One region of the Mesorhizobium sp. M7A.F.Ca.CA.002.04.1.1 genome, then DNA from elsewhere that is predicted to be linked to it. Evidence: riboswitches for the same ligand, from Rfam matches in the RefSeq annotation. Region 1 holds a riboswitch; the other holds the start of a gene.
What was found. Region 1 has a riboswitch for thiamine pyrophosphate ahead of thiC (phosphomethylpyrimidine synthase ThiC). Riboswitches for the same ligand answer to the same signal wherever they lie in the genome.
Positions count from the first base shown of each region.

Region 2: another riboswitch for thiamine pyrophosphate. It lies ahead of ENZ75_RS06915 (YkoF family thiamine/hydroxymethylpyrimidine-binding protein); the one in region 1 lies ahead of thiC (phosphomethylpyrimidine synthase ThiC).

Region 1 is NZ_RZPL01000136.1:995-9,837, forward strand. It holds gene ENZ75_RS09925 (hypothetical protein) at 1-704, opposite strand, end outside; gene ENZ75_RS09930 (hypothetical protein) at 701-2,767, opposite strand; gene ENZ75_RS09935 (metallophosphoesterase) at 2,770-4,107, opposite strand; gene ENZ75_RS09940 (hypothetical protein) at 4,599-4,862, shown strand; TPP riboswitch at 5,180-5,296, shown strand; gene thiC (phosphomethylpyrimidine synthase ThiC) at 5,400-7,235, shown strand; gene thiO (glycine oxidase ThiO) at 7,232-8,233, shown strand; gene thiS (sulfur carrier protein ThiS) at 8,202-8,399, shown strand; partial or broken gene ENZ75_RS09965 (thiazole synthase) at 8,401-8,843, shown strand, end outside.
Region 2 is NZ_RZPL01000084.1:343-4,029, forward strand. It holds partial or broken gene ENZ75_RS06900 (glycosyltransferase family 39 protein) at 1-539, shown strand, start outside; gene msrA (peptide-methionine (S)-S-oxide reductase MsrA) at 622-1,140, shown strand; gene ENZ75_RS06910 (hypothetical protein) at 1,210-1,527, opposite strand; TPP riboswitch at 1,712-1,825, shown strand; gene ENZ75_RS06915 (YkoF family thiamine/hydroxymethylpyrimidine-binding protein) at 1,816-2,424, shown strand; gene ENZ75_RS06920 (ABC transporter permease) at 2,517-3,278, shown strand; gene ENZ75_RS06925 (ABC transporter ATP-binding protein) at 3,275-3,687, shown strand, end outside.

The DNA of each region.
Region 1 (8,843 bases):
GCATTCTTGTCGCTTCTTGGGACGAGGAGCGAGATCCGTTCCGGACTGACGATATCGATCAATCCGTAGAATACGTCGGCATCTCCTCCGATCCCCACGAGCAGGACTTTCTCTTCGCCCATTCCTCCGCTGCCTTGAAGATGAGGGACGGTGACGTATCGGTCCAAGCCGCTGGAAAAATCCTCTTTGCCGATCGCGTTCCCGTAGATACCTTCGGCGTACCCGAATTCGAGAGACTGAATCGACATTTTCTTGAATGCCACCGCAATCAGCCATTGGATGTAGATTCGCGGCATCGTCGAGCACTCGACGAAAACCTTCCGCAGGCTTCCTTCGTATGAGCCACATGAAGCGGCCATCTGAGTGAGCAGGTGATCGAGGAGATTGATGTTCTTCTGATACTCGATGGAAGGCTCGAGGGTGATCACAGTCACTTCGACGCCCCATCGGGTACCCATAGCGATGAGCTTTCGCCGGTTTTCTTCGACGGCTGGGACGTTCGCTTCCTTCAGAGCAAAGTCCAGAACCACGATCTTGCCGACCTTCAGGTCAAGATGGTTTTCGAACGCGGCGAAACGCGTTTCCCATCCAAGCGCGACGATCGCGATATCTGCCTCCATCGTTTCGCAGGTACCTGCATCTCTCGCCTTCTCGGTGACGGCCAGATGGCCGAAGACTCGATACTCGACAGTTGAAGCGGTCATTCGAGATCGCTCTCGAAAAGCGAGTGCTGGAATTCGGTCTTGAGTGCGGGCCGCGCGACGAGCTCCTTAAACACCGAGTCGGCCCAGTCTTCTGGGAGCCGATGCCTGGTAAAAAGCAGGTCGACCATCCGCGCCGCAGGGATTGTGTTGATTTCGTACGGGCCGCGATAGGAGAACCCGAAGTAAGGTGCAAATCGCCGATGCAATCTGATCATCATCTCCTTCGATGCGGGGTCGGCGCGGTCCACCTCAAAGTTGCCGGCGGCGGAGACCTCCCGGATAAACCCATCCCTTTCCGCCCGACGCAGGACCTCGTCCAGTTTTCCGCTGGGTTGCTCCAGTCGGTTCACCAGCGAGCGCATTTCCTTTAGATCAACCCTGAAAATGCCTCTCTCTGTCGTTCCTAGAGCATTTTCTTCGGCAAACTCTGTCTGGAGGCGAGCGGTCAGGTAACCCAACGCCCGCACCATGCGCACGCTCTCTTCTTCGTACGGATGTGAAAGCGCCTGAAGTCCATCAAGCTTCCGTTGAGAGGCGGCGTTCACAGCCTGTCTCTGCTGTTCGAGATGAATCTGTAAATCCGAGTTGATGAATTCCACCAGTTTTCGTGGATCACTGGAACTCGGAACACTGCGGCGGAAGATCTCTCCCATTATATCAAGGAAATCGCGTATACAGACGTCGCTCAATGATGTGATGATCTGGTGCCCTACGTACGGGTAGTCATGCAGACGCAGCATCTGGCACGCTTTCAGAAAAGCCCATCCCTGTTTCCGGGCGATCGACCTCTTCAGATTTGAAGCATCCGCCTTGCTCATGGGCCGGCGCTTAATTTCCGGGTTCATGAGCGCGAGCGCCAGCCCTTCGGCATAAGGGCGCGCTTTTCGATCAAGAAGGAATTGCTGCTGATCCGCCGTCCTCAAATTCACGGAGAGGAATTCACGTGCTGCATCAGCAAGTGCCACAAGCTCTTCTCTGCCCTCGGAATGACCCGATATGATAACCCGCTCGATGATGTCATTGACGGAAAGCCGCCCCAGCCGGTTTTTGAGCGAAAACGCGCTGAGCGCATCGTTGCGCTCGAGATCACTCCGCAGATGGTCAGGAAGCGCATAGTACAGCCGAAGCGACGACACGTTCTCGCACAGCGTGGCGAACTCCCTCGGATCGACTGAATCAAGATTCTCGACGTCCCGGTCAGCATTCGAGAGCGACTGGCCGGGTATGATCGTCCGGATCGTGTCGTAGAGGCCGCCGATGTAGGCGAGGACCCATTTCACGTTGCCGCGCGTCTTTCTCACCAAGGTGTTCAGGAACTGCTGTTGGAGCGGTGTCAGTGCTTCACAGTCGTCAATCAGTATCTTGAAGAAGGGCGCCCTGTCACCGGCGAAAGATGGGCCATTTAAAAGTGGAGTGATCGCGGTCGCGACCTTGTTAATGATCGCGCCAGGGTCTGTTGCTCTGAAGCCGGTCGCTCCGGCATCGGCGGCAAAGAAGAACGCGTTGAAGCATTCGTCGACGTACCGGGTTATCCCACCCCGCAGCTCATCGATGCTGAAGAAGTCGAGACGGGCAGGTTGGGGTATGAAGTGCAGCACTTCGCGATGCAGTGCCAGGGCGACGTCCCTATCTTCGGAGGCCCGGTATTTCAAGTGGCCGTCGCGTCTGAGCTGGCCGATGCTCTCGAGCAGGCGTTCGACTATCTTCAGCTCCAGATAGTGAGAGAAGATTACGAATTGCCGCGGGATCACGGCGGCCGTGTCGAAGCGTATCCGCTCCGGAATGAGGTTCAGAACGGCGTTGTCGATTAGGGGCGAGAATGTCTCATTGAGCTGGAAGAAGACGCCATACCAAGCGAGCTTGCCGACTTGGTCCGAGAGACTTTTGTCTTCAAGAATATGGACTGTGGAAAGCGAGCGAAGAATGCTGGTCTTGCCGCTGCCTCTCGTCCCTGCGACGAAGACCGGCTTGGCGGCGGCAGAAATCAACGCCGACTTCTGACTGAACCACAGTATCGGGCGGCTTTCGTACTCGATCCTGTTGGGGCCGAACGGATTCTCCATCGCTATTCGTCCCTTACCTTAATGCGCCAAGCCGAGTTTGCCTTGGTGAGGCCGTCTATCTCGATGAAGCGCGCCGCTTGGAGCATCAGAAGAGAGTCTTCCAGATCTAGCCCGAGCTCGGCGGAGGCAGCAATCTCAGTGATCTCGTCCCAGAAGAGTAACCCATTCCCGCGCCTGGTGGCATGGTCGCGCAGTCGGCGCAGCAGGTCAAACGTGTCGTTGTTCAGAAAGGCCTTGCCGTTGGACATGGTCGAAATAAAGCAATGTTCGCCTTCCATGACCGTCCCGTCGGCGACATTGGTGCGGTAGGGTATAAGTCGGATGCCGACGAGCTCTCCCTGATCGGTCGTGAAGAAGACGAGCTCATTGAAACCTGACTGTATCTCTGGTGCTGAGATGCAGATCAATTTGCCGTCCGGAAACCTTGGATCGTTGACGATCTCGACCGGATCAGCATGTATGTGTCCATGCAGGTAGACGATAGGCTTGTTGCCCTGCAGCAGCTGAGTTCTGACAAATCCGCTGTTGAGCATCTCCGCGTATGGCGTAATGCGCGGAGTCTTTTGTGGCAGCAGATTGTGATGGCCGATTATGATGCCGTAACGCATGTCGGGCTGCTGGAGCAATTCCTGTAGGCCTGCAAGCATCTCACGCGAGATGTATGGCGTGTCCATCTGACCGTAATACTCGTCGTCGGACGCCTCCTTGTCTGGATCGCTGGGAGGTGTCGCGGGCGAATGTCCCGAGATGTCCGGCGAGCCGAGATCTAGAGGCTCTGTAGAAGGACTGAGTGCCTCGAGACGATCACGAAGGAACGCGGGAAGGTTTTGAAGCTCCCAACTGCCTATCGCTGTGTTGACGAGGATGAAGTTTGCGCCTGCGGATCCTGTCGGAAGTCTGAAGTGCACGGGTTGGTCCACGGGAACGGTCTGCCAACCCAAGCGGGCGGCTAAACTCGCCATTTCGCTGAATTTCTCAGTCGGTCCAAGTTCGCGCGCGTCATCACGGTTCACATCGTGATTTCCCGGTACGAATATCAACGGAAGCGCCTTTGAACTGCGTCCCTGTGCGCGGCAGAGCAACGTGAAATGCTGGAATGCCGAAGCAATGAAGGTCTTGTCGCCACGGCTCGTGAAATCCCCCATGAAGGCGATCGAATCCAAGGGCTTCGAAGTCGTCAGCCGCCGAAGTTTCGTCAAGACGGCACGCAGCGAAGACGCGCGTAGCTTCTGCGTTATTTTCGGAGCGAACTTGCTATCCTTGGCATCGATGTTGCTAGAGGAAGGATGCCAGTCCGGATAGTGAATATCGCCTACTTGAAGGATTCGCACCCGCCGCATAACTCGCCCCCCTGCCGAGAGCCATAGACTAATCCGTTCGCTTTTGCCAAGCGCGAACGATCATCCGCAGTGTCCTTAACGAGGTAGCCTGCACTTTTCGAGAATTGCCACGGCGGCTATTTTTCGGCTGTGAAGCACACGAGACCCGTGACGTGAGACCCAGTTGCTCAATGCCCAGTTGCTCAATGAGCTTTCTTACGAATAAGGGAGAATTTCCGCGGCCGGACTATCTCTGAGCGAGCGTGCATGACTGCCAACGGAAGGTCTTGCACGCACCCTTGCGATCTTGAGCAATGGTCGCCATGACTTTCTTCTTGCAGGCTTTTGAGTGGCCCAGCCTGCGATCACCAGACCCCACCGATTCTAAAGAGCGTGGCAGATGGGATAGTCGAGGTTGCCCGTGCACAGTCACGCTCAGGGCTTGCGCCGCCCAGAGGACACGCTGAAAAGGCAGATTGGGGCGCAAGCACGCCATTCACGAGAGGTTCGACATGAAGACCATGCAAGAAAAAGACATTCCGGCATTCGTACAAGCAGTTGTGGACGCCGGCTGCAAAATTTGCGCGATTGGCAACTTGGGATACGTCTTTGGCGATGCTGATTTCACGCCAGCGCAACGGAGGGCCGTCGAGCCACAGCTGCGTAGGATTGCTGAAATCTACGGCGAACGCGATCATCTCATGAACGAGATAGCTGTATATCTGCGGTCGATCGGACGCCATGTCGAGGTTGAGCCGAAGACAGGTATTTCCTGATGGCCGTGATCGCGAGAAGCCGTCTTCCAACCTCTGAATCCTAAAGGAGGTGACCCCCAAGGCCGTTCGTCACCTTCGACCAGAATAACCACATCCGTGACCGCCTGAGCTACTTGGTCGATACGCGCACATGGCCAATACAGTTTCTCCATCCTTCACGAAGCGAATGAGGCTTTGGCCATTCAGCCCCGGTCTACGGGGCGTGACTTGTCCCCGATGCATGCGCGAGCTCTCCGCCCGGCTGGCCGCCGGTCGTCGCCACCGGCCGAAGGCGCCCGAATGCGCTTGACAAGATAGCGTCAGCCCGTTCAACCTAAGGCATTCACCAGGGGAGTCCCGGCAAGGGGCTGAGATACTGCTGGCTTTCGCGGCGCAGTGACCCGTTGAACCTGATCCAGTTCATACTGGCGTAGGGACGGTGCAAGCGCTTTGCGGGAGTTTACGCCCGAGGTCCTGTTGCAGCAGGTCTACAGAAGCGTCTTTTCATCCTTCCGGCACAGAACTGGGTCTCCAATGCATGAGCAAAGGAGCCTCACGATGAATGCCCTCACCCCCGCCGTATCGACGGGACCACTGCCCGCCTCGCGGAAAATCCACAAGCCCGGCGTCCTCTACCCGCAGATCAGGGTGCCGATGCGCGAGATTTCCGTCCATCCGACGGCCGGCGAACCGCCCGTCACCGTCTACGATCCGTCCGGCCCCTACACCGATCCATCAGTCGAAACCAGCATCGAAAAAGGCCTTGCCCGGCTTCGCCACGAATGGGTCACGGCGCGTGGCGATGTCGAAGCCTATGACGGCCGCCACGTCCGGCCGGAAGACAATGGATTCGCCACCGGCGAGCGCCTGACACCGGAATTTCCGATACGCAATCGGCCGCTCAAGGCCAAGCAGGGCAAGGCGGTGACCCAACTTGCCTATGCGCGCGCCGGCATCATCACGCCAGAAATGGAGTTCGTAGCCATCCGCGAGAATCTCGGCCGCGAGGTGATGCGCGGCAAGCTGCAACGCGACGGCGAAGCCTTCGGCGCGGCGATCCCAGATTTCGTCACACCCGAATTCGTGCGCGACGAGGTGGCGCGCGGGCGCGCAATCATTCCCGCCAACATCAATCATCCCGAGAGCGAGCCGATGATCATCGGTCGCAATTTTCTGGTCAAGATCAACGCCAACATCGGTAACTCGGCTGTCACATCGTCGATGGCCGAAGAGGTCGAAAAAATGGTCTGGGCTATCCGCTGGGGCGCGGACACGGTGATGGACCTGTCGACCGGCCGCAACATCCACAACATCCGCGACTGGATCGTGCGCAATGCGCCGGTGCCGATCGGTACGGTGCCGCTCTATCAGGCGCTGGAAAAGGTCAACGGCATCGCCGAGGATCTGAACTGGGAGGTCTACCGCGACACGCTGATCGAGCAGGCCGAGCAAGGCGTCGACTATTTCACCATCCACGCCGGCGTGCGGCTGCACTACATCCCGCTGACCGTCGACCGGGTCACGGGCATCGTCTCGCGCGGCGGCTCGATCATGGCCAAATGGTGCCTGCACCATCACCGGGAGAGCTTCCTCTACGAGCATTTCGAGGAGATCTGCGACATCGCCAGAGCCTATGACGTCTCCTTCTCGCTCGGCGACGGCCTTCGTCCCGGTTCAATCGCCGATGCGAACGACGCGGCGCAATTCGCCGAACTGGAAACACTTGGAGAACTCACCAAGATTGCCTGGGCAAAGGACTGCCAGGTGATGATCGAAGGCCCGGGCCATGTCCCCATGCACAAGATCAAGCAGAACATGGACAAGCAGCTCGCAGTGTGCGGTGAGGCGCCGTTCTACACGTTGGGGCCGCTGACGACCGACATCGCGCCGGGCTATGACCACATCACCTCAGGGATAGGTGCCGCCATGATAGGCTGGTTCGGCACCGCAATGCTTTGCTACGTCACGCCGAAAGAGCATCTCGGCCTTCCCGACCGCAACGACGTCAAGATTGGCGTGATCACCTACAAGATAGCCGCCCATGCAGCCGATCTGGCGAAGGGCCATCCGGCAGCGAAAACCAGGGATGATGCCCTTTCGCGCGCGCGCTTCGAGTTCCGCTGGGAGGACCAGTTCAACCTGTCGCTCGACCCCGAAACCGCACGGTCCTTCCACGACCAGACCTTGCCCAAGGAGGCGCACAAGCTGGCACATTTTTGTTCGATGTGCGGGCCGAAATTCTGCTCCATGCGCATTTCCCACGACATCCGTGCCGAGGCCCAGAAGGAAGGCATGGCGGCAATGGCGGCAAAATACCGGGAGGGCGGCGATCTCTACATGCAGGCGGACGAGACTGGCGTACCGGTCGTGCCAGAGGCTCCCAAACCATCATGAGGGTGCTCGTCAAAGGGGCCGGCGTTGCCGGCCTCACCGTCGCTTTCGAACTCGCCGCCCGCGGCGCGACGGTCACCGTCGCCGAGATGCGGCATGGCCTTGGTGGCAACGCGTCGTGGTTCGCCGGCGGCATGCTGGCGCCATGGTGCGAGCGCGAAAGCGCGGAGCAGCCGGTGCTGGATCTCGGACGCGATGCTGCCGACTGGTGGGATGCGGTGCTGTCGGGTCAGGTGACACGGGCCGGGACATTGGTCGTGGCCGCGCCGCGTGATGCCGGTGAGCTTGACCGGTTCGCCAGTCGCACGTCAGGGCATCGGCGCGTCGATGAAAACGAAATTGCGCTCCTGGAACCCGACCTCGCCGGCCGCTTCCGGCGTGGATTGCTCTTCCCCGACGAGGCTCACCTCGACCCACGCCCGGCGATGGCGGCACTTCATGACAAGCTTGCGACCATGGGTGTCAAATTCCACTTCGGCTGCGACGCCCGGCCTGTTTCGGGATTCGCCCGTCAGATAGACTGCATGGGAATGGCAGCGGCCGATGACAGGCTGCGCGGTGTTCGCGGCGAAATGCTGATCCTTCGCACGCCTGATGTCTCGCTGTCGCGGCCGGTCCGTTTGCTTCATCCACGCTTTCCGCTTTATGCCGTGCCGCGCACCGATCACCGTTTCATGATCGGAGCGACGATGATTGAAAGCCAGAGCGCCGGACCGGTGACGGCGCGTTCCATGATGGAGCTGCTGGGCGCCGCCCATGCCCTCCATCCGGCCTTTGGTGAGGCCGAGATCGTTGAAACCGGTGTGGGTGTCCGTCCGGCATTTCCCGACAATTTGCCACGCGTCGAAACAGACGGTGAGATCATCGCGATCAACGGTCTTTATCGTCACGGTTTTCTCCTCGCCCCCGCCATGGCGCGCCAGGCTGCCGACCTGGTTTTCAGTCAAGACAGAACCAAGGAGCATGCTCATGAAACTGATGGTCAACGGCGAGGCGCGTGAGATTGCCGCCACCACGCTGGCCGAGTTGCTTGCCGCGCTCGACTATGAGGGCGATTGGCTCGCCACCGCCGTCAACAGCGACCTCGTGCACAAAGCCAACCGCGCGGAGTTCCAGTTGAGCGACGGCGACCGGATCGAAATCCTCTCGCCCATGCAGGGCGGCTAGCATGTTGGAGCTTTATGGAACCGAGCTTTCGTCGCGCCTGCTTCTCGGCACGGCTCAGTATCCTTCGCCGGCCATCCTTGCCGATGCAGTCAAGGCATCGGGCACGTCGGTGGTGACCGTCTCGTTGCGGCGTGAGATGGCGGGCGGTAGGGCCGGCGAACAATTCTGGTCGTTGATCCGCTCGCTGGGCGCCAGAACCCTGCCCAATACCGCCGGCTGCCTCTCCGTCAAGGAAGCCGTCACCACCGCGAAAATGGCGCGCGAGGTCTTCGGCACCAACTGGATCAAGCTCGAAGTGATCGGCAATCACGACACGCTACAGCCGGATGTGTTCGGTCTGGTTGAAGCCGCCCGCATCCTGTGCGAGGACGGCTTTGCGGTATTCCCCTATACCACCGACGATCTCGTTGTCGCCGAGCGGCTGCTGGAAGCGGGCTGCAAGGT
Region 2 (3,687 bases), on a different contig from region 1:
CGCTCGCCTTGCTGGGCCATCGCCTCGGCGCCATCGAGATGCGAAAGCTGGCGATCTGCGCGCTCATCTCCATTGTCGGCATATCCGGTGCCTATGCGGGCATCCGCTGGACGAAATGCAATCTGCGTGGGCGCATGGACGCCGTCTGCTGGCCGGCGCAAAAGATCTCGGATGAGGCAGAGGCTGTCTGGCACGCTGCGACGCCCGATCGGCTCGACATCGTCGGCGGCCATGCCCTTATTGCGCCGCTGGCGGGCCTCAATGCCTATGACAAGCCGTCGATCTTCACCGAACTGAACATGCAGTACGCCCCCTGGATCACCAAGGAGCGGCTGCGCGAGCATGGCATATTGCTGGTCTGGCCCGGGCGCGATGTGCCATCTTATCTGCAGGCGTGGGTGGGCGACATCCCGATCAAAACCGTTCTTTTCGACTGGTCGCTCAAGGCGCCGCCGGTGGCGATCAGCTTCGCAGCCATTCCGCCTGGCGCGCGGCAGTTGCCGGGTGCTATCGACGGCCTCGCCCGACCGAGCAACTGAAGCAGATCCGCCGGTCCGCTGGACGAAGCAGGTGACAATGCCCATCTATGTCCAGACAAACTTGCCTTTGAGGAGACGTGATATGGCGACTTCGACCGAACGCGCAGTCCTTGCCGGTGGCTGCTTCTGGGGTATGCAGGATTTGATACGGCGCTATCCCGGCGTCATTTCCACCCGTGTTGGCTACAGCGGCGGCGACGTGCCCAACGCCACCTACCGCAACCACGGCAGCCATGCCGAAGCCATCGAGATCAATTTCGATCCGGCCATCATAAGCTATCGCACGCTGCTGGAACGCTTTTTCCAGATCCACGATCCGACGACCCGCAACCGCCAGGGCAACGATGTCGGGACGAGTTATCGCTCGGCGATCTATTACACCAGCGACGAACAGAAGCGCATCGCCGAGGACACGATCGCCGATGTCGATGCCTCGGGCCTGTGGCCGGGCAAGGTCGTCACCGAAGTCGCACCCGTTGGCCCCTTCTGGGAAGCCGAGCCCGAGCATCAGGACTATCTGGAGAAATACCCCAACGGATACACCTGCCACTTCGTCAGGCCGGGGTGGAAGCTGCCGGTTCGGGAAAAAGCGGTGCCGTAGATACACTGATACGACAGGATTTGAGAAGCCGCGGAGCGCTCGCTCCGCGGCTTCTTTTCATTGCAATTCCTACTTGCCGCAATGGTTGTCATTAACTGTCGGCGCGGTGGTGCCCGGCGACGTTCCACTGGCATCGGGCTGTGCGCCCTGCGGATGGGCAGGGCAATTTTCATCCGCGTTTGAATTCGTGGCGCCCGGTGCTACCGTCGTACTGTTGGTCGTGCCGGGGTCTACCGTGTTCGGCGAAGCCGGCGTATTTGGGTCGACGGTGACCGACTTGCCGCTGCCGCCGGATCCGTCGGTGCCGCTTGTGCCATTGCTCTGCGCCATGGCCGATGTCGCCAGGCCAATGGTGAGCGCCGAAGCTGCGAGGATTTTCATGAACATGGTTTGTCTCCATTGTCTGTGAACTCGTCGCGTAGCGACTGGTGGGACAACCTCGCGGCCTGGTGAAGGTTCCCGATAAATTCTCGCGCCGGCAGAGCCAACCGCTCCCGCCCTGGCGCAATGCTTTTGGCGCAGTGCGATAAAAAAAACGGCTTTTCCTTCAACTCGAATGATGCTTTAAGGCGCACATCCACAGGGGTGCTCCGTACGGTCGGGGCTGAGACGGGGGCGGCAAGCCCACAGACCCTAGAAGCTGATCTGGGTAATACCAGCGGAGCGAGGCGGGCGATGTTTTCAGGCGCACAGATTTCCCTATATCCCATGACCGACGATTTCGTCGGTGTCATCCTTGGCGCGCTCGGTGCGCTCGATCCCTGGCGCGACAAACTCAGGATCGAGACCGACGACATCTCGACCTTGCTGATCGGGCCGCCCGAAGTGCTGTTTCCTGCCATGCGCGACCTCTTCGTGGCGGCGGCACGCAGCGGCAAACATTGCGTGTTGTCGGCCACCATCTCGCGCGGCTGCCCTGGCGAGCCGGACGATCCGATCTGCCGCTCCGATGCGTTTGGCGGGCCCGTCGGTCCACTCGGCCCCCGCAAGGACGCGGCCATCGCGGCGGTGCGCAATGCTGCTGCCACCGGCCAGCCGGCGGCGGCGCAGTTCTCGCTCTATGTGATGGGCACAGACGACCACATGGACGAGATCTACGGCTGCATAGACTTTCTCAAGCAGTCCGGCGTCTATGAGCGCTCCAAACATTTCTGCACGAAACTGCGCGGTGATGCCGGTGCGATCTTTTCGGCGCTGGACGAGGCTTTCTGCCGTTTCGGACCAGGCGCTGGCCACGTAACCCTCGACGTCACGGTCTCGGCCAACAGCCCGTCGGCCGTCTGAAGCCGCGCCGCTCTCGCGGCCGTCAAAGGTTATCTCCCGTGGTCTCATCATCAGTCGCTTCGCGCCCGATCGCGAGCTTTCTCGTCAAGGCAATGCCGGCCATGATCTCGGCCGGTTTGCTCCTGCTGGCGTGGGAGCTTTATGCCACCTATTCCGGCATCAGGGCCACGATACTGCCGGCGCCGTCACGCGTCTTCGAGCAAGCGATGCTCAATCGCGAGGCGCTGGCCGACAATGCCGTTCCGACCATCCGTGCCACGCTTCTTGGCTTTGCCTGTTCGCTCAGCGCCGCCTTCGTGCTGTCGATGCTGGTCGACTTCTTCCAGCCGCTGCGGCGTGCGTTGTTTCCCGTCTTCATCGTCAGCCAGACCTTGCCGCTGGTGGCGGTCGCGCCGCTGGTGGTGCTGTGGTTCGGCTTCGGGCTGGCGCCCAAGATCATGCTGGTGGCGCTGGTCACCTTTTTTCCGATGCTGGTTGCATTGGTCGAAGGCTATGAGGCGACCGAGGCCGAGATCGGGCAAATGCTGCGCGCCATGGGGGCAGGGCGCTGGCGCATCTTCCTGCTGGCGCGGCTGCCTTCGGCGCTGCCTTACTTCTTTGCCGGGTTGAGGATCTCCATCACCTATGCGGTGGTCGGCGCCATCTTCGCTGAATATGCCGGTGCCGCGAAGGGTCTGGGCATCTACATGCTCAACGCCAAAAACAATTTCCGTCCTGATCTGGTTCTTGCCGCCGTCGGTGTCAGCGCGGCGCTGACCCTTGTCCTGTTCGGGTTGACCGTGTTGCTGCAGCGCCTTGCCATGCCCTGGGAGCGAGCCGACAGGGAAACTGCCGGGAAGGGGGCCTGGCGATGAGCCGGCTCGAACTGCGGCATGTGCACAAGGCGTTCGGTGGGCTCGACGTGCTGGCCGATATTTCGCTCAGCGTCGGCGCTGGTGAGTTCGTCTCGATCCTTGGACCCTCGGGTGCCGGCAAGTCGACGCTGTTCCAGCTTCTGACCGGCGCCGAGCATGGCGAGGGCGAGATGTTGTTCGACGGCGCGCGGCTCGACGACCACGGCAGGCACTTCGCCTTCATGCCGCAGCGCGACGCGCTGATGCCATGGCGGCGCATCCTCGACAACACGACGCTCGGGCTCGAAGTGCAAGGTATGAGGAGACAGGCGGCGCGGGCGCGCGTTGCGCCGTTGTTTGCCGAATTCGGGCTTGCCGGCTTCGAGCGGCATTTTCCCGCGCAGCTGTCCGGCGGCATGCGCCAGCGCGC